Regions from separate parts of the Corynebacterium freneyi genome, predicted to be linked through region 2. Evidence: riboswitches for the same ligand, from Rfam matches in the RefSeq annotation. Region 2 holds a riboswitch; each other region holds the start of a gene.
What was found. Region 2 has a riboswitch for cobalamin ahead of CFREN_RS05005 (ABC transporter substrate-binding protein). Riboswitches for the same ligand answer to the same signal wherever they lie in the genome.
Positions count from the first base shown of each region.

Region 1: it holds a riboswitch for cobalamin, as region 2 does, so the genes downstream of both, CFREN_RS10905 (energy-coupling factor ABC transporter permease) here and CFREN_RS05005 (ABC transporter substrate-binding protein) in region 2, are expected to answer to the same signal.
Region 3: it holds a riboswitch for cobalamin, as region 2 does, so the genes downstream of both, cobN (cobaltochelatase subunit CobN) here and CFREN_RS05005 (ABC transporter substrate-binding protein) in region 2, are expected to answer to the same signal.
Region 4: it holds a riboswitch for cobalamin, as region 2 does, so the genes downstream of both, metE (5-methyltetrahydropteroyltriglutamate--homocysteine S-methyltransferase) here and CFREN_RS05005 (ABC transporter substrate-binding protein) in region 2, are expected to answer to the same signal.

Region 1 is NZ_CP047357.1:2,440,696-2,445,504, forward strand. It holds gene CFREN_RS10890 (energy-coupling factor ABC transporter ATP-binding protein) at 1-277, opposite strand, end outside; gene CFREN_RS10895 (energy-coupling factor transporter transmembrane component T) at 274-1,014, opposite strand; gene CFREN_RS10900 (energy-coupling factor ABC transporter substrate-binding protein) at 1,016-1,354, opposite strand; gene CFREN_RS10905 (energy-coupling factor ABC transporter permease) at 1,351-2,106, opposite strand; cobalamin riboswitch at 2,174-2,395, opposite strand; gene cysK (cysteine synthase A) at 2,561-3,493, shown strand; gene epsC (serine O-acetyltransferase EpsC) at 3,579-4,172, shown strand; gene CFREN_RS10920 (GNAT family N-acetyltransferase) at 4,343-4,621, opposite strand; gene CFREN_RS10925 (hypothetical protein) at 4,706-4,809, opposite strand, start outside.
Region 2 is NZ_CP047357.1:1,089,064-1,093,872, forward strand. It holds gene mnmA (tRNA 2-thiouridine(34) synthase MnmA) at 1-785, shown strand, start outside; gene CFREN_RS05000 (uroporphyrinogen decarboxylase/cobalamine-independent methonine synthase family protein) at 782-1,834, shown strand; cobalamin riboswitch at 1,855-2,045, shown strand; gene CFREN_RS05005 (ABC transporter substrate-binding protein) at 2,140-3,183, shown strand; gene CFREN_RS05010 (FecCD family ABC transporter permease) at 3,227-4,264, shown strand; gene CFREN_RS05015 (ABC transporter ATP-binding protein) at 4,261-4,809, shown strand, end outside.
Region 3 is NZ_CP047357.1:1,623,053-1,627,861, forward strand. It holds gene cobJ (precorrin-3B C(17)-methyltransferase) at 1-367, opposite strand, end outside; gene CFREN_RS07315 (precorrin-8X methylmutase) at 364-1,017, opposite strand; gene cobG (precorrin-3B synthase) at 1,160-2,347, opposite strand; adenosylcobalamin-variant (AdoCbl-variant) riboswitch at 2,503-2,575, shown strand; gene cobN (cobaltochelatase subunit CobN) at 2,623-4,809, shown strand, end outside.
Region 4 is NZ_CP047357.1:2,435,034-2,439,842, reverse strand. It holds gene metE (5-methyltetrahydropteroyltriglutamate--homocysteine S-methyltransferase) at 1-2,212, opposite strand, end outside; cobalamin riboswitch at 2,350-2,569, opposite strand; gene CFREN_RS10880 (CoA-acylating methylmalonate-semialdehyde dehydrogenase) at 2,834-4,354, shown strand; gene CFREN_RS10875 (acyl-CoA dehydrogenase family protein) at 4,438-4,809, shown strand, end outside.

The DNA.
Region 1 (4,809 bases), 1.4 Mb from region 2:
ACAACTGATCGTCGGGATCCTGCAGCACCAGCTGGACCCGCTGCCGCAGATGATTGCGGCCGCGGCGGGAATAGGAAAACGGCGAACCGTCGAAGTCGAGCCGCCCTGCGGACGGCCGGATCGCACCGGCCAACAAGCGGAGCAACGTCGACTTGCCGGAACCGTTCGCCCCCAGCAGCGCCATGCGCTCCCCGGCGAGGATCTCCAGGTCGACGTCGTCAAGCACGCGCACACCGGGATGCCGGAACCCGACGCCGCGCGCGGCGAGAATGCTCACGGCAACCACCCCCGCACCGCGGCCGTGACCGCCGTGACGACGACGAGCACCACGACCGATGCGACCAGGAACCGGGCGTCGCGCGGGCGGTCGACGACCATGACCCCCGCGGCACCCGGCTCGGCGCGCAACTCCAGGCCCTCGCCGAGACGGCGGGCCCGCTCGAACGACAAGACGAACAGATTCGCCGACTGCGCCGCCACGCCCGTGAGCAACCCGCGCCGCGTGACGTGGCCCAGGCGCTGGGCCTGCGCCTCATGCATCATCTTCGCCGTGCCCGCCAACGAGCCGACCATCCGATAGATGAGCTCGGCCAAATACGTCAACGTGCGCGGAATGCCCGACCGATTCAACCAGGCGAGCACCTCCGACAACGGCGTGGTCACCGTGAACAACATCGTGCAGCCGATCGCCGCCGTCGCCCGCGCGACGACTTCCGCCGCGCGCTGCGGCCCCGTCGGCGACCAGACCAGTCCGTCCAGCGTGATGGTGAACAACAACGGCAGAATGCCCACCGCGACGAACGCGGCGGGAGCGGACCACAGGGTCAGGAACAACCCCGCCGGCACCCTCGCGATGACGGCCGCGACCGCCACCGCGACGATGATCAGCACGGCCGCCGGCCACGGGGGCAACGAAATGGCCAGCAACAGCAGGCCACCGCACAACAGGGCCTTCTCGCCGACGTTGCGCCGCGCCCACCGATTGCGGGCCGCGGCGGTTTCGAGGGCGTTCACGCTACGAGGACTCCCGCTCCTTGCTGCGGCCACGGTAGAAGCCCAGCGCGTAACCGAGCACGCCGCCGCCCAGGCCGGCCTGCAGCGCGAAGAGACCGGACTCGACCTCGCCCGGCAGCTCGTCGACGACCGGCTCGAACCACGGCTCGTAGTCCGGGTTGCTCTCCTCGATGAGCTCGGTGGCGGCACCGTCCGCGCCGCCGAAGGGCTCCTCCTCGGGGTCGCCCAGGTTGAAGAACATGGGGAACACCGCGATGACGACGGCCAGGACGATGAGGCCGATGGTCACCCCCGCACCGGAGCGCTTCGGGGGCGTGTGGGTCTGATTCGAGGCGGTCATCGCACGGTCTCCTTCTCGTCGGCGTCGGCGGGGGCGGTCAGGCGCTCGTCATGGGCGACCGCGTCGGCGATCGCGACGTCGGAAAGCTCGTTCTTCTTGAGCACGCCCAGGGAGAACAGCTCCTTCTCCGCGACGGTGCGCAGGGCCTTGACCACCAGCACCGTCAGCAGCGCCTCGATGACGGCCAGCGGGATCTGGGTGACGGCGAACAGCGACAGGAACGTCGCCAGCGCACCGCCGAACCCGCCCGGATCCGCCGGGTGCGCCAACGCCAGCTGCGTGGCCGTGACCACGTAGGTGGACAGATCCGCCAGGAACGCCGCGACGAACACCGAGGGCAGCAAACCGCCGCCCAAACGCCTGGTCAGGACGTACCCGCCCCACGCGACCCACGGGCCGACGATGCCCATGGAGAACACGTTCGCGCCGAGCGTGGTGATGCCGCCGTGGGCCAGCAGCAACGACTGGAAGAGAAGAACGATGGAGGCCAATACGGCCATGATGGGCGGCCTGAACATCACCGTGCCCAGGCCCGTGCCCGTGGGGTGCGACGTCGAGCCGGTCACCGACGGGATCTTCAGGGCCGACAGCACGAACGTGAACGCGCCGGCGGCGCCGAGGAGCAAACCGGTGCCCGGCTTCTCCTTGAGCAGCTTGTTGACTCGCCACGCACCGTGGACGACGAACGGCGCCGCGGCCACCGTCCACCCCACCGCATGGCCGACGGGCAAAAAGCCCTCTGCGATATGCATGTGAATTTATCCTCACGCGCCCCCGTCACCTCGCGGGTGGCGCACCGATCCACCCGGCGCCCATCGACGCCGGGGCCGATCCACGGCCGGTCTCCTGGCTGACGGGGCTGCCCCGCGGGACGTGCCGCGAAACATCCGCTCCGGCGCCTTCCCGCGCCCCGCCGGTCCTTTGCCATCGGCCGTGCGGAGCCCGGTGGCATGTGCCGGACCGGGGTCACCCCGATCACAGTGGCGAGGGCCGCCGCCCACTTGCAGGGCGTTCCCGTCCACCGCGAATCTGCCTCCCATCCTATGCCCCGCAGCCGACGGCGATGCGGCGCGGGCGGCGACTCTCCCCCTGGTCGCGGGCTTGCAGGTGCCCCCACCCCAAAACTAGACGTACCTGTCTGTACAAAGAGGGCATCGCGGCGTACACTCGCCCACCGACGAAGGAAACGAGAAAGGAACCGACTGGATGACCATCCACGACAACATCACCGACCTGATCGGCGGCACCCCGCTGGTCAAGCTCAACCGCCTCACCGAGGGCCTGCCCGGCACGGTCGTCGCCAAGCTGGAGTTCTACAACCCGGCCAACAGCGTCAAGGACCGCATCGGCAAGGCCATCATCGACGCCGCGGAGGCCTCCGGCGAGCTGAAGCCGGGCGGCACCATCGTCGAGGGCACCTCGGGCAACACGGGCATCGCCCTGGCGCTGGTCGGCGCCGCCCGCGGCTACAAGGTCATCCTCACCATGCCGGACACCATGAGCCAGGAGCGCCGAGTCGTGCTGCGCGCATTCGGCGCCGAGCTGGTGCTGACCCCGGGCGCCGAGGGCATGAAGGGCGCGGTGAACAAGGCCAAGGAGATCGTCGAGAACACCGACAACGCCATCCTGGCCTCCCAGTTCGCCAACCAGGCCAACCCCGAGGTTCACGCCGCCACCACCGGCGAGGAGATCTGGGCCGACACCGACGGCAAGGTCGATTACTTCGTCGCCGGCATCGGCACCGGCGGCACCATCACCGGCGCCGGCCGCACGCTTAAGAAGCACAACCCGGACGTCAAGCTCGTCGCCGTCGAGCCGGCGGATTCCCCGCTGCTCACCGAGGGCAAGGCCGGCCCGCACAAGATCCAGGGCCTGGGCGCCAACTTCGTCCCGGAGATCCTCGACCGGGACCTGCTCGACGAGGTCCTCACCTCCACCAACGAAGATGCCATCGCCACCTCCCGCGAGCTGGCGAAGCAGGAGGGCATCCTCGGCGGCATCTCGGCCGGCGCCAACGTCAAGGCCGCCCTCGAGATCGCCGCCCGCCCCGAGGCCGAGGGCAAGACCATCGTGGTCATCATCCCGGACTTCGGCGAGCGCTACGTCTCCTCCATCCTGTACCAGGACCTGCGCGACTAAACCCGGACTGCGCCCCCTCCCGCATCCGCCGCCGACGCTCCCTCATACCGGGGCGTCGGCGGTGCGCTATGTAAAGTTGGTCACCATGAATTCGTTCCTGAGGATCCTCAAGGAGGACCTGGACAACGCCCGCGCGCACGACCCCGCCGCCCGCGGTGACGTGGAAAACGCCCTGGTCTATTCGGGCCTGCACGCCATTTGGGCGCACCGAGCCGCCCACGCGCTGTGGCAGAAGGGGGGCGCGGCGAAGGGCCTGGCGCGAATCCTGGCCCAGTTCACCCGGTTCCTCACGGGCATCGAGATCCACCCGGGCGCGAAGATCGGCCGCCGGTTCTTCATCGACCACGGCATGGGCGTGGTCATCGGCGAAACCGCCGAGATCGGCGACGGCGTGATGCTGTACCACGGCGTCACCCTGGGCGGCCGCAGCCTGGCGAAGGTCAAGCGGCACCCGACGTTGGAGGACAACGTGACGGTCGGCGCCGGCGCGAAGGTGCTGGGCCCTGTCGTCATCGGCGCCGGTTCGGCCATCGGCGCCAACGCGGTGGTCACGCGGGACTGCCCGCCCGATTCCATCGTGGTGGGCATTCCGGGCAAGGCCCGCCCCCGTCAGCCGGAGGAACACCGGCCGCTGCTGGACCCGGCGGAGTACGTCCAGGGCGACGGCGACGGGATCTAGCTGCGGCATCCGACTGCAATTCCGCCGTCGAACCACGAACGGCGCCGACCGGGCGACGACAAAGGGCCGACCCCGCACACCACGGGGTCGGCCCCTTTTTCGGGCTAAACCACGGGGTCGCCACTGCCCCCGTGGTTTGGGCCCCGTGGTGTGGATTGGGTGCGTGGCGGTTACGCGACCAGGTCGGCGTAATCGGGGTTCTTCGCGATGAACCGCTCCACGGCCGAGCACGACGGGATGACGGATCCACCGGTTCGGCGGACGTCGTCAAGCGCGGCCTGGATCAGGGGCTTGGACAGGCCCTGCCCCTGGAACCGCTCGTAGACGACGGTGTGATTGAAATTCAACGCACCTTCGGCGGGCTCGTAGGCCGCGAAACCGGCCTCTTCGCCGTCGACGATGATGACGTAACGACGTCCGGACTCGTCGTGATCGATGGTGTGCGCCATGGTGATTCTCCCTCGGTCGATGATGTTTCCCACCAGGGTACGCACGCCCGGCGGACACCATCGCGCAATCGACGGACGGAACCGTCAGACGGCGCCGTGGTCGACCGCGGCCGGCGGAGTGCCGGGCTGCTCGTCGGCGCGACCGACGGCCACACGACAGGGCACCGACCCCGTGCCATGGGCCCGTT
Region 2 (4,809 bases):
GGTTCGATGCGGTGGCCACGGGCCATTACGCGTTGGTCGACGACGACGGTCGGCTGCGGCGCGCCGGCGATCCGGCGAAGGACCAGTCGTATGTGCTCGGCGTGCTCGACCGGCATCAGCTGTCGCGGTCGCTGTTTCCCATCGGCGACACCGAGAAGCCGCAGATTCGCGCGGAGGCGGCGGCCCGCGGCATCTCCATCGCGAATAAGCCGGATTCGACGGACATCTGCTTCATCCCCGACGGCGACACCCAGGCGTTTCTGGGCCGTCACATTCCGCGGCGGCCGGGTGCGGTGGTCGACGGTGCGACGGGGGAGAAGCTCGCCGACCACGGCGGCGTCGACGCCTTCACCATCGGCCAGCGCAAGGGCCTCGGGCTGCCGGGTCCCGCCGTCGACGGCAAGCCGCGTTACGTCACGGGCGTCGATGCCGGCACGGGCACGGTGACCGTCGGACGACGCGAGGACCTGGATGTCCGGGTGCTCCACGTCGATCGGGCGGTGTGGCTTTACGACGACGCCGGCGTCGACGCGGGCGGCCCCCCGGCGGAATTCGATGCGGAGGTGCAGGTGCGGGCGCATGGCCGCCCCGTGCCGTGCACCGTGTCGTGGACCGGCCCGGTGGATGCGGCGGGCACCGGAGGGGCGTTCATCTGCGTCCTCGCCGAACCGTTGCGCGGGGTGGCCCCCGGGCAGGCGGCCGTGCTCTACCGCCCCGACGCCGACGGCGACATCGTGCTGGGGTCCGGCACCATCGCGTCGACGGAGAAGGAGGCGGACCGGTGACCGCGTTTTCGGGTCTGGGGCCGCTGCCGGGTACCGACGTGCGCGCGGCGGCGGAGATCCTCGCCGGGGAATGCGGGGCCACTCCACACCTGCCCATCCTCGCCGACCGGGGACTCGGTGCCGACGCCATCGGGCGGACCGGCGCGATCCTGGCGGACCTGTCGATGGACGTCGGCCCGCGGTCGTGGCGCGTGGCCGATCGACCGGGGGCCGCGGCGTCGCTGGCCGCCGACCACCTGGAACGCGACCTCGACGTCTGCGAGGAGTTCTGGGGCGCGACGCCGGAGACCGTCACCGTGCCCGTCGTCGGGCCGTGGACGCTGGCGGCGTCAATCGAGCTGGCCGACGGTCACCGCATGCTGGTCGACCGCGGCGCCGTGTCCTACCTCGCCGCCGCGCTCGCCGAGGGGTTGGCCGCCCACATCGCCGACGTGCGACGGCGGTTCGGAGCGGAGGTGGCCGTCGTCATGCACGAACCCGCTGCCCCGGCGATCGCGGCGGGCCTGGTCGAGGCGGCGGTGGCGGGAACGTCGCTGCCCGCCGTCGGTTACCGCGAAATGGCCGCGCAGTGGCGGGTGCTCACGGCGGAAGGCTCGGGGCTGCCCGACATCGCCATCGCGGTTCCCGGGCTGGTCGCGCGGACGTCGGGGGAGGGGCCGCGGCCGCCGTCGCTGGAAAAGGCGCTGCTGGAATCGGGCGCCGCCCGAATCGCGCTGCCCATCGGGGCGATCCGTGGCTCGGCCACCCTCGACGAAGTCGGCCGCCTGCGCGCCGCCGGCCTGGATCTGCTGTTCGGCGCCGTGCCAGCGGTCCCGGGCGCCACCGACGAACACACCGGCGCATACCTGGAACCCGAAGCCCGCGACATCGCCGAACGCGTCGCCCGGCTGTGGGACGAACTGTCGTTCCCGCGCGCCGACCTCGTCGACCACGTCGGCGTCACCGTCGACCGCGGTTTCGTCGGTGCGCCCGCGTCGTGGATCGCCCCCGCCTACGCCGCAGGCCGTCGCACCGCGGAATTGATCTCGCGGGCGGCGGGAGACCTGTAGCGCGCCTTTCGGCCGGGTCGATGGCGTTGGAATGTTACGGTTGTCGCGCAAGGAATCGGCGTCAGGGAATCCGGTGTGAATCCGGAACTGTCGCGCAGCGGTGAGAGGGATCCATCCCCCGCATGAGGCCACTGGAGTGCACTGCACCGTCCGGGAAGGCGCGGGGGAGTCGCCTTCGAGTCCGAAGACCCGCCGGTTCGTCATCGACGTCGCATCTCGCGTAAAGATCGCGGCGGTTTTCCACGAAGGTGGACCAATTGAACAAGTTCCCGCTTCGCCCTGCCTCCGCCGCCATCGCCGCCTCGATGGCCCTGCTTCTGGTGTCCTGCTCCGGGACCGACGGCGCCGATGACGCCAACGGCGGCACCGTCAACGCCGACGGCAGCGTCACCGTGGAAAACTGCGGCGAGGAGATGACTTACCCGGCCGATCCGTCGATGCTGGCCTACGACTCGGGAATCATCTCCATCGCCCTCGCCGCCGGTGCGGGCGACAACCTGTCCGCGGTGGCGTCGATCGGGAAGGCCCACGACACCCTGGCCGCCAAGTACGGTGCCGACGTCATCGACGGCTTCGACGTGATTTCGGACAAGCAGCCCACGCTCGAACAGGTGGTGTCGCTGCAGCCCGACATCTACTTCGCCGGCTGGAACTACGGACTGTCGGAAGGCCTCGGCGTGACGCCGGACCTGCTGGACCAGCGCGACATCGCCACGTACCTGCTCACGGAGTCCTGCCGACAGGAGGGCACCGACCACCGCGGTCTCGTCGAACCGTGGGAGGCGCTGGACATCGATCTGCGCAACATCGGCGCGATCGCGGGCGACTCCGAGCTGGCCGAATCCGTCATCGACGACATCGATGACCGGCTGAAGAAGCTGAACGACGCTCCGCAGCCGGAGCAGACCCCCACCCTGTTCGTCTTCGACTCCGGCACCGACGCGATCTTCACGTCCGGCAAGTTCGGCGCGCCTCAAGCGATCATCGAGGCCGCCGGCGCCCGCAACCAGGCCGAGGACCTCGCCGACTCCTGGGTGCAGGTCGGTTGGGAGTCCCTCGCCGCCGACGCCCCCGACGCCTTCGTGTTCGTCGACTACGAGGGGCAGTCGCTGGAGGACAAGATCAAGATCCTGAAGAACCACCCGCTGACCCGCGACCTGCCGGCGGTCAAGGAAGACCGCTTCATCAACCTCAACTACTCGATGTGGGTGTCCTCGCCGCTCAACATCGACGCCGCCGAGCACGTTCGCAAGGGACTCGAGAAGTTCGGCCTCGTGCCGGAGTCGGACATCGAGCCGGCGATGACGCTGCCCGAGAGCCTGGACGGACGGGAGTACATCACCCGGTAGCCGCGACGCTACGGGACACCGGAGAAAAGCGAGGTTTTCGAAAGTGCGGAGCAAGGCGGCGACGCCGCTTCTCGTGTTTTTGTTGGCGGCGCTGACCGCCGTCAGCTTCGTCGCGTCGTTGACGTTCGGTTCGGTGAGTTACTCGCTGTCGGACGTGTGGTCGGTGCTCGCGGCCCAGTTTTCGGGCACGGTGCACCCCGACCGCGCCGTCAACGACATCGTGTGGGAGCTGCGCGCGCCCCGCGGGCTGATGGCGATCATCGTCGGCGCGGGGTTGGCGATGGCAGGCGTCGCCATGCAGACGTTGGTGCGCAACCCGTTGGCAGACCCCTATCTGCTCGGCATTTCCTCGGGCGCGAGCGTCGGTGCGACGGCCGTGATCACCCTGGGGGCGTTTTCCAGTTTCGGCATCTGGGCGTTGTCCGGTGGCGCGTTGGTCGGCGCGATCGCGGCCACCGCCACCGTGTATTTGGTGACGATGTTGCAGGGCGGCATCACCCCGCTGCGGCTGATTTTGTCGGGCGTCGTGCTGTCATCGGCGTTCTCGGCGGTGGCGAGCCTGCTGGTGTTCAAGGCACCCGATTCCCGCTCGGCGCAGTCGGTGCTGTTCTGGATGCTCGGGTCCGTGTCGGGGGCGCAATGGGACCGGCTGCTGCTGCCGCTGCTCGTTCTCGTGCCCGCGGTGATCCTGATGTTCATGTTGAGCCCGCGCCTCGACGCGCTGTCCGCGGGCCCCGAAACCGCGGCGGCCCTGGGCGTGCGGGTCGGACTGCTGCGCAAGGGGCTGTTCGCGGTGCAGGCGCTGTTGGTCGGCGCGATGGTGGCCGTGGCCGGTGGCATCGGCTTCGTCGGCCTGGTCATCCCGCATTTCGCCCGTCTCGTGGTGGGGTCGGTTCATCGCCGGGTCATTCCCGTCGCCGTGTTCGGCGGCGCGCTGTTCCTGCTGTGGGTGGACGTCTTGGCCCGTCTCATCGCGCCGCCGCAGGAGATTCCGCTGGGAGTGGTCACGGGCGTCATCGGCGCCCCGGTGTTCCTGCTGCTGATGGGCCGTTCCCGATACCGTTTTGGAGGACAGTCATGAGCGGGTCGAGCAACGCCGCGATCCTCGAAGTCGAGTCGGTGGCCGTCGACGTGGGGCGGCGCCGCCTGCTGTCGGACGTGACCTTCACCGCCACGCCCGGCTCGCTGACGGCCATCGTCGGCGTCAACGGCATCGGCAAGTCGACGCTGATGCGCGCCTTGGCCGGGATCACCCCGCCGGCTTCCGGACGGGTGCTGTACGGGGGTCGCGACGTCGCCGGCATGCGTCCGCGGGAGCGCGCGCGGTTGGTGGGCTTCGTGGGGCAGGATGAGCGTCCGCCCGGGGAGCTCACCGCCGCGGAATTCGTCGCACTCGGCCGCCTGCCGCACATGAATCCGTGGGATCTCGGCGGCAAGTCCGAACATGCGGCCGTGCGGGAGGCGCTGGAGCTCATGGGCGTCGATGCCCGGGCCGATGCGATGTGCGATCAGTTGTCCGGTGGCCAGGTGCGGCGGGTCGTGCTGGCCCGGGGGTTGGCGCAGGAAACCGGGCTGCTGCTTCTCGACGAACCGACCAACCACTTGGACGTGCACCATCAGATTCAC
Region 3 (4,809 bases), 530 kb from region 2:
AGGAGCTGTACAACATGGGGTCACCGAGCGAGAGCACGGCAACCGACCGCCCCGCGGAAAGATGATCCGCCAGACGCGCGGTCGCCTCCGCGTAGAAGGCGCCCATCGCCTCGGCGTAATCGTCGTCATCGCCGCCGCCCCTGGTGACGGGGTACACCAGCAGCTCTTCGATGGCCGGCGTGCTCCGGGCGTCGATGAGCTCCGACGCGATGCGCCGCGCCGTGGACCTGCCGTGCGGGCCGGCGTGGAAGGCGATGACGTCGGCCGACGCGATGACGTCCGCGCCGCGACGGGTGATCAGTCCCGGGTCGCCGGGGCCGAGACCGACGCCGTAGAGGTGGCCCGGCGCGACGGCGCGGTCGCTCACGGGAGGATCTCCCGCTTCGTGGCCAGCGCGTTGAGGGCTGCGCAGGTGATGGCCGAACCGCCGCGGCGGCCGGTGACGGTGATGTACTCCAGGCCGGGGATTTGCGGGGCGACGTCGATGGTGGACTGCTTCGATTCCGCCGCACCGACGAACCCGACCGGAATGGCCAGCACGGCGGCGGGCATGGGCAGCTCGCCGTCGCGGAGTCGGTCGAGCAGGTGGTACAACGCGGTGGGCGCGTTGCCGATGGCCACGACGGCACCGGCGAGCCGGTCACCCCACAAGTCGACGGCGGCGGCGGTGCGCGTGGTGCCCAATTCGGCGGCCAGTCCCGGGGTGCGCTCGTCGTGAAGCGTGCAGATGACCTCGTTGTCCGCGGGCAGGCGGCGGCGCGTGATGCCCGAGGCGATCATGGTCACGTCGGTGAAGATCGGCTTGCCCGCCTCCAGCGCGGCGCGGGCGGCGGCGACTGCGCCGGGGGAGAAGACGATGTCCTCCGCCAGGTCCGTCTGGCCGGCGGCGTGGATCATGCGGACGGCGACGACCTCCTCGTCGGGCGAAAAACGCCCGAGGTCGGACTCGGCGCGGATGATGGAGAATGACTCGCGGTAAATCGCCGCGCCGTCGGTGACGTAATCGAAGCCAAACATGCCAACAGCGTAAGTCAGACCGGCCGGTCGAACGCCGCCGACCCGTCCGCGGCGCGCCCCGACTCAGCGCCGACCACGCTCTGCGCCAACTCCGCGCGGCCCAGTGCCCCGACTCCGCCCCGGCTGGGCTGGGCTCCCGGGGTCAGTCGACCGAGGTGACCTCGTATTCGCCGTCGCCGGTGGCCAGGTAGTCGACGTATCCGCCCTTGGGTCGGCCGCAACGGCGCTCGCAGCCGGAGAAGTGCACGCGTCCCTCGGGCAGGCGGGCCTGGGCGATGGCGTGGGCGGCGTCGCCGCGGGTGTCGGCCAGCGACTTCGGGCAGCCGGGCCGGCCGGTGCAGGCGGAGACGTTGAGCCACGTCGACTTGCGGTCGAAGATCAGGCCGTTGGGCGCCAGGACGCGCACGACCTGCTCGGCGTCGGCTTCCTCCAGGTCGTGGAGGACCAGCGAGTACCAGGGCGTGACGTGGACGGGCACGCGGGTCTGGGCGATGGCGCGGGCCAGGCGGGAGGGCAGGACGCCGAACCGCAGCCCGGCGGCGAGGCTGACCAGGCCGTCGGGCTGGTCGATCCACCCGATCTGTTCGGTGCCGGGGTGGGCGAACGCGAAGGACTCGGCGGCCGACGGATCACCGACGGGCACGCCGATGGCTTCCGCGGTCATGGCGACGACCCGGTCGGCCCCGTCGGATTCGGCGATGCGCCAGGCCTCGCCGCGCACCTCCGCCCACGCGCGGGTCGCCGACAGCAGCATTTCCACCGCGCGGTCGCGGGGCACGGACACTCCGGCGGGTGCCCCGGCGACGACCAGTTCGAATTCGCCGCCGCCGAGGGCGACCAGGCCGAGGTCGGGTGCTTCGCCGAGGACGTCGCCGCGGCCGTCGTCAAGCGCGAACAGGGTGCGTCCCGGCAGCGCCGCAAGCGACTCGTCGGCGCACAAGGCGTCGTCGAACGCGTGCACCAGCTCGGAGACGTCGTCGAGTCCGCCGACGCGGCCGGTCATCGGGGACTGCAGGATGTTGCGCACGCGGTCGTGGTCGGGGTGGGGGAGCATGCCGGCTTCCTCGGCGGCGTCGGCGAACCCGGACACGTCGCGGATGCCGCGGATCTGCAGGTTGCCGCGGGAGGTGAAGTGGATGTAGCCGTCGCCGAAGTTGTCGGCCAGGTCCGCCAGCACCATGAAGCCCGGCGCGGGCAGGAATCCGCCGGGGAAACGCAGGCGGCCGATGGCGCCGTCGGCGGCGATGTGCACGCGGCGGGTGCCCGGGCAGGCGTCGGGGCGGTCGCGTTCGGGGCGGGGGGTTTCGGGCTGGTCGACCATGGGGTTCATGCCTCGATGATACGTGCGGCGCGTGGGGCGGGCGTTGCTTGACGACGGCCCGCCTGCCGCCCGTGCGCCCCGGGGACCGCGGGCGCCCGGGTGTCCCGACGACCCGGATCCGACGGGCGCTGTAGGCTACCCTTCGACAACGTTCAACCACCCGACCCGGGTGGTGGGGAAGCCGGTGAAAATCCGGACGGTCGCGCCACTGTGAAAGTCAGACCCCCACGCCCCGGGAAGCTTGGCCACGGGGCGCGACATTCCCCGGGAAAGGCGCAGACGCGATGATTCTGCTGCTGTCCACGTCCGACACCGACCTGCTGTCCGCCAGGGCCGCTGCGGCGAAGGAGGCGGACGTCGAGTACCGCTGGGCGAACCCCGCCCGCCTGCTCGACGACGATCTGCCGGGGCTTCTCGACGGCGCCGACATCGCGGTCATCCGCCTGCTCGGCGGCCGCAGGGCGTGGGAGGAGGGCATCGACGCCGTCATCGCCTCGGGCATCCCGACGGTGTTGGTCTCCGGCGAGCAGGCTCCCGACGCGGAACTGACCGAGTATTCGACGGTCCCCGCCAACGTCGCCACCACCGCCCACGCGTATCTGGCCGAGGGCGGACCCGACAACCTGGCGCAGCTGCACAACTTCTTGTCGGACACGCTGCTGTTCACCGGCCTGGGCTTCGCCGAGCCGAAGCGCCTGCCGGCGTGGGGCCACCTCGAGCGGAACTGGGGCTCCGCCCTGGACGAGTGCAACGACGATCGCACCGACGAAAAGGCCGGCGGCGACATTGACGCAGCTGCCTCCGCCGACGTCACCGGGACCGCACCGGTCATCGGCGTGATCTACTACCGGGCCCAGCATCTGGCCGGAAACACCGCCTACGTCTCCGCCCTGTGCAGCGCCATCGAAAAGCGGGGGGCCGTCGCAAAGCCCATCTACGCTGCCTCGCTGCGCACCGCCGGCGACGACCTGATCGCCGAGCTCGGCACCTGCGACGCGCTGATCACCACCGTCCTCGCCGCCGGCGGCAACCGACCCGCCCTGGCGCAGGCCGGCGGCGACGACGGCACGTGGGACGTCGCGGCCCTGGCGAAACTGGACATGCCCATCATCCAGGGCCTGGCCCTGACCTCGCCCCGCCAGGCCTGGGAGGACAACGACGAGGGCCTCACGCCCCTGGACGTGGCCACCCAGATCGCCGTGCCCGAATTCGACGGCCGCCTGATCTCCGTGCCGTTTTCGTTTAAGGAGATCGACTCCGACGACCTGATCACCTACGTCCCCGACTTCGAACGCTGCGACCGCCTCGCCGGCATCGCCGTGCGCCACGCCCGCCTGCGCCACGTCGACAACGCCGACAAGAAGATCGCCGTCATGCTGTCGGCCTACCCGACCAAGCACGCCCGCATCGGCAACGCCGTCGGCCTGGACACCCCGGCGTCGACGCTGAAGGTGCTCCACGCACTCGACGAGGCCGGCTACGACCTCGGCGACGTCACCGCCATCCCCGGTTTCACCGACTACGTCGCCGCCACCGCCGCCGGCGACGCCGAAGCCCGCACCGCCGCCGCCGACGCGTTCATGCACGCCATCATCGACGCCGGCGGCCAGGACCCGGACTGGCTGACCGAAGAGGTCATGGCCGCCAATGAACTGCGCTTGCCCGCCGACACGTACCTCGAGCACTTCGAGACCCTGCCGTGGCAGCTGCGCGAAACCATGGTCGACCACTGGGGCGAGGCCCCCGGTTCCCTGTACGTCCACCCGAAGACCCGCGACATCTACATCGCGGGACTGCGCTTCGGCAACGTCGTCGTCATGGTCCAGCCGCCCCGCGGCTTCGGCGACAACCCCGTCGGCATCTACCACGACCCCGACCTGCCGCCGACCCACCACTACCTGGCCTGCTACCACTGGCTGGCCCGCCCCGCCGACGACGGCGGCTTCGGCGCCGACGCCGTGGTCCACATGGGCAAGCACGGCAACATGGAATGGCTGCCCGGCAAAACCGCCGGCCTGTCCGCCGAATGCGGCCCCGACCAGGCCATCGGCGAACTGCCGCTGATCTACCCCTTCCTGGTCAACGACCCCGGCGAAGGCACCCAGGCCAAGCGCCGCGCCCACGCCACCCTCGTCGACCACATGATCCCGCCGATGGCCCGCGCCGAGTCCTACGGCGACATCACCCGCCTGGAGCAGCTCCTCGACGAGCACCAGAACATCTCCGCCATGGACCCGGCGAAGCTACCGGCGATCCGCCAGGAGATCTGGACGCTCATCTCCGCGGCGCAGATGGACCGCGACCTCGGCTGGGAGGAACGCCCCGACGAAGACGTCTTCGACGACATGCTCATGCACGTCGACGGCTGGCTGTGCGAAATCAAGGACGCCGCCATCCGCGGTGGCCTGCACATCCTCGGCGACGCCCCGGCGGGGGAGGACCTCTCCGGCACCGTCGCCACCATGCTGCGC
Region 4 (4,809 bases), 1.3 Mb from region 2:
CGGGGCCCACGGGCAGGTCGAAATCGGAGGCGGCGATGGCGTCGACGAGCTCGAAGCCGGCGCGGGCCGCCTCGATCGTGGTGACGTCGGCGTCCATGTCCCGGATCAGATCGAGGATCGACTCGAAATCCGAGTAGCACATGTGCGTGTGCAGCTGGACGTGGTCCGCCAACCCGCCGGTGGCGGTGCGGAACGCCTCCACCGACCACTCCGCGTAGGCGGCGCGGTCCTCCGGGCGCAGGGGCAACAGCTCGCGGATCGCGGCCTCGTCGACCTGGATCACCCGCGCGCCCGCCGCCTCCAGGTCCTCGCACTCGGCGCGGATGGCCAGCGCCACCTGATGCGCGGTGTCCGCCAGGGGCTGGTCATCGCGGACGAAGGACCAGGCCAACATGGTCACCGGGCCGGTGAGCATGCCCTTGACCGGCCGCTCCGTCATGTCCTGCGCCGCGCGGAACCAACGCACCGTCATCGGCTCGGGGCGCGAGACGTCGCCGTGGAGGATCGGGGGACGCACGCATCGGGTGCCGTAGGACTGCACCCACGCGTTCGACGTGCAGTGGAACCCGTCGAGCTGCTCGGCGAAGTACTGCACCATGTCGTTGCGCTCCGGCTCGCCGTGCACGAGCACGTCCAACCCCAGCTTCTCCTGCTCGTCGATGACGTGCAGGATCTCGCGGACCATCGCGGCCTCGTAGGCGGGCGCCGACGACTCGCCCCGTGCGAACGCCGCCCGGGCCGCACGGACCTCCGGCGTCTGCGGGAAGGAACCGATCGTCGACGTGGGCAGCGGCGGCAGGTCCAGGCGCCGGCGCTGGGCCTCCCGGCGTTCCGGGAACGGCGCCCGGTCGTGGACCCCGCCCTTGCGTCGGGGAACCTCGTGCTCCACGGCTGCCGCGGACGCGTCCGGATCGGGCTGCCCGGCCCGTTCCGTCTGCTCGGTCTGCTCGGCCTGCTCCTCGTTCGCGGCGGTCTCCGCGTCGGCGAGGATCCCGTTGCGGCGGATGCGCTCGCAGTTCGGATGGTGCAGGGCGCGGGCGAGTGAGACGACCTCGATGATCTTCTCCTCGCCGAACGCCAGGCGGGCCCGCAACTCCGGTTCATCGGCCAGCGACGGCTCGGCGGCCAGAGAATGCGGCACGTGCAGCAGCGAGCAGGACGTGGACACCGCGACCGGGTGCGACTGCGCGACCTCGGCGAGCGCGCCCAGGGCCCGGGCGCAATCCGTGCGCCACACGTTGCGGCCGTCCACGACGCCCGCGACGACCAGCGTCGACGTCGGCAGGGCGGACAGATCCGGGGCGGCTCCCGCGACGTAATCCACGCCGACGGCGTCGACGCCGGTGCCGGAGAGAAGGTCCACCGTTCGCTGGGCGTCGGTGAAATACGTCTGCGCCAGCACGCGCACGCCCCGGACGTGGGCATGGACGACCAGGCGGCGCCACTGCTCCGACACCTCGCCGTCGCGGCCCGCCGGCAGATGCCCGGTGTTGAGGGCCGGTTCGTCGAACTGGATCCACTCCACGCCCTCGTCGGCGACGGCATCGACGATGTCGCGGTACGCGTCCACGAGTTCGGGCAGGCGGTCCAACGGCGCGCCGACGGTGCCGTCGGCCATCTTCGACAGGGCCAGGAACGTCACGGGGCCGATGAGCACCGCCCGCGCCGGAACGTGATGGCGGCGGGCCCGGCGCAACTGCGCCACCAGGAACGACGGGTCGGCGGCGAAGGGTCGGGCCGGATCGAGCTCGGGGACCAGGTGGTGGTAGTTCGTGTCGAACCACTTGGTCATCTCCAACGGCGCAATCCCCTCCGCGCCGCGGGCGGCGGCGAAATAGCGGTCCAGCCACGTCGGAAGCAGGTCGTCGGCGGAGGGGTCACGTTCGGGGTCGGACCCGGAACCGGGCTCATGGTCGGCGATGTCGTCGACGCGCGCGGGCAGGGCGCCCACCATCGCGGCGACGTCGAGCATCTGGTCATAGTGGGAAAACGTGCCGACGGGCACCGAATCCAGGCCGGTCGCGGTCGCGCGCGTGAGGCGGCGATCGATCAACGTGGCGGCGGTGTCGGCCAATTCCGGTGCCAGGGCCGGGTCGCGCCAATAGGCCTCGATGGCCTTCTTCAGCTCCCGGTGGGCGCCGATGCGCGGGAAGCCCGGCACCGTCGCGGTGAACGGCGGGCGTTGGCCCGCCCGGGTCGAACGTGCGGTCATGGGGTGATCTCCTCGATCCTCGTCAAGAAAGACCGGGGTCGCACCTGAACCTGCGCCGAAGCCACCGACGGGGAGACTCGCCCGTCGGTTTACGCCACGTCGCGCCAGTCCACGAGCGCCCTCGGTGAGCCGGATCGGATGAGCCGGCACAACGGGCAGGTATTCGGGCTCGCCGGCGTGCGCCCAAGTGGGCGGGGCCTACCGGCCGTCGCTTCCCGGGGCATCGACCCCAGTGCCTTTGACGGCTTTCGTTCCGGCATACCGCTGCGGGACAGCTCCGGATTCTCACCGGATTCCCTCTTGCGTCCGACATCCCGCGACAACCGCGGGGGCGGAACCAGTTGCGCAGGTCACCTTAGGACGAAATTCGCAAAAAGAAAACTCGGGTGGCGAAGGTCTGCCAGGTGGTCGTCGTAAAGCAAGGTTGGCCGGGGTAAAAGCGGGCGCCAAGCAGGGAGGCGAAGAGTTAACAGTCAATTCGCAACATTAACACGGTGCCCCCAAATGTGGTCGCGCCATACCTCCTCCTAGATTTCGTGACCCGCGTCACATACGTTTTCGGTTAGCGATCGTTAACCAAAACATGACGGGCGGAAGCCCGCGGCGAAGGGAAGAACAGGCATGACCATCCGCATCCCCCACATCATCGGTGGCGAAGAAGTCCACGCCGACGGCGCCACCATGGACGTCACCATCCCCTCCACCGGCGCCGTCCGCGGCACCGTCGGACTGGCCGACCGCGCACTCGTCGACCGCGCCGTCGCCAACGCCAAGGAGGCCCAGAAGGACTGGGGCGCGTGGAGCCCGCTGAAGCGCACCCGCGTCCTCAACGAGTGGATCCGCCTCATCCGCGCCAACGCCGACGACATCGCCCGCGACCTTTCGCTCGAGCACGGCAAGACCTTCGCCGACGCCCACGGTGACCTGCAGCGCGGCCTCGAGGTCGTCGAGTTCTCCCTCGGCGCCCCGCACCTGCTCAAGGGCGAGTTCTCCGAATCCGTCGGCACCGGCGTCGACGTCCATTCCGTTCGCCAGCCCCTCGGCGTGGTCGCCGGCATCACCCCGTTCAACTTCCCGGCCATGATCCCGCTGTGGAAGGCCGGCCCCGCCCTCGCCGCCGGCAACGCGTTCGTGCTCAAGCCCTCCGAGCAGGACCCGTCCGTGCCGGTCACCCTGGCCAAGCTCTTCCTCGAGGCCGGCGGCCCGGCCGGCGTGCTCAACGTCGTCCACGGCGCCCACGACGCCGTCAACGGTCTGCTGGAGCACCCCGACGTCAAGGCCATCGGCTTCGTCGGCTCGACCCCCGTCGCCGAACACGTCTACGTCACATCCGCGAAGCTGGGCAAGCGCGCCCAGTGCTTCGGCGGCGCGAAGAACCACATGATCATCATGCCGGACGCCGACCTCGACCGCGTCGTCGACGCGCTCATCGGCGCAGCGTACGGCTCCGCCGGCGAGCGGTGCATGGCCATCTCCGTCGCCGTGCCGATCGGCGACGAGGTCGCCGACGCCCTGCGCGACGCCCTCGTCGAGCGCATCAAGGAGCTCAAGGTCGGCCACTCCCTCGACCCGGACGCCTCCTACGGTCCGCTGATCACCCCGCAGGCGCTCGAGCGCGTCCGCGACATCGTCGGCTCCGCCGAGTCCGAGGGTGCCACCGTCGTCATCGACGGCCGCGAGTCCGGCGCCACCGACGCCGAGTTCGAGGGGGAGTCGCTCGCCGACGGCCTGTTCATCGGCCCGTCGCTCATCGACAACGTCAAGCCCGGCATGCGCTGCTACGACGAGGAGATCTTCGGCCCCGTGCTGTGCATCGCCCGCGCCAAGGACTACGAGGAGGCCCTGGCCCTGCCGAACGAGCACGAGTACGGCAACGGCGTGGCCATCTTCACCCGCGACGGCGACGCCGCCCGCGACTTCGCCTCCCGCGTCGAGGTCGGCATGGTCGGCGTCAACGTCCCGATCCCGGTCCCGGTGGCCTTCCACACCTTCGGCGGCTGGAAGCGGTCCGGATTCGGCGACCTCAACCAGCACGGCCCGGACGCCTTCCGCTTCTACACCCGCACCAAGACCATCACCACCACCTGGCCGAAGGGCCCGCGCGAGGGCGCGTCCTTCAACATGCCGGTCCTGGGCGCCTGACCGCCGGAACCGCCCGCAGGAACCGAAGCACCCGCCGGAATCACGGCACCCGCCGGAATCGAAGGAAGATCAGGAAGGCACCCATGACCTGGATCACCGAAGACCAGAAGATGCTCGCCGACACCATCGACGCGTACGTGGCCAAGCACATTGCGCCGTACGCCGCCGAGTGGGACGCGAACCACCATTTCCCCGTCGACGAGATGCGCGGCCTGGCCGAGCTCGGCGTCGGCGCCCTCTACTGCTCCGAGGACCACGGAGGCACGGGGCTGACCCGTTCCGACGGCGTGGTGGTGTTCAACCGCATCGCCCGCGGCTGCCCGGTGACGTCGGCGTTCCTGTCGATCCACAACATGGTGACGTGGATGGTCGACGAGTTCGGCACCGAGGAGCAGCGCGCGGAGTTCGTTCCGCGGTTGGCGTCGATGGAGGTTTTGGGTTCGTACTGCCTCACC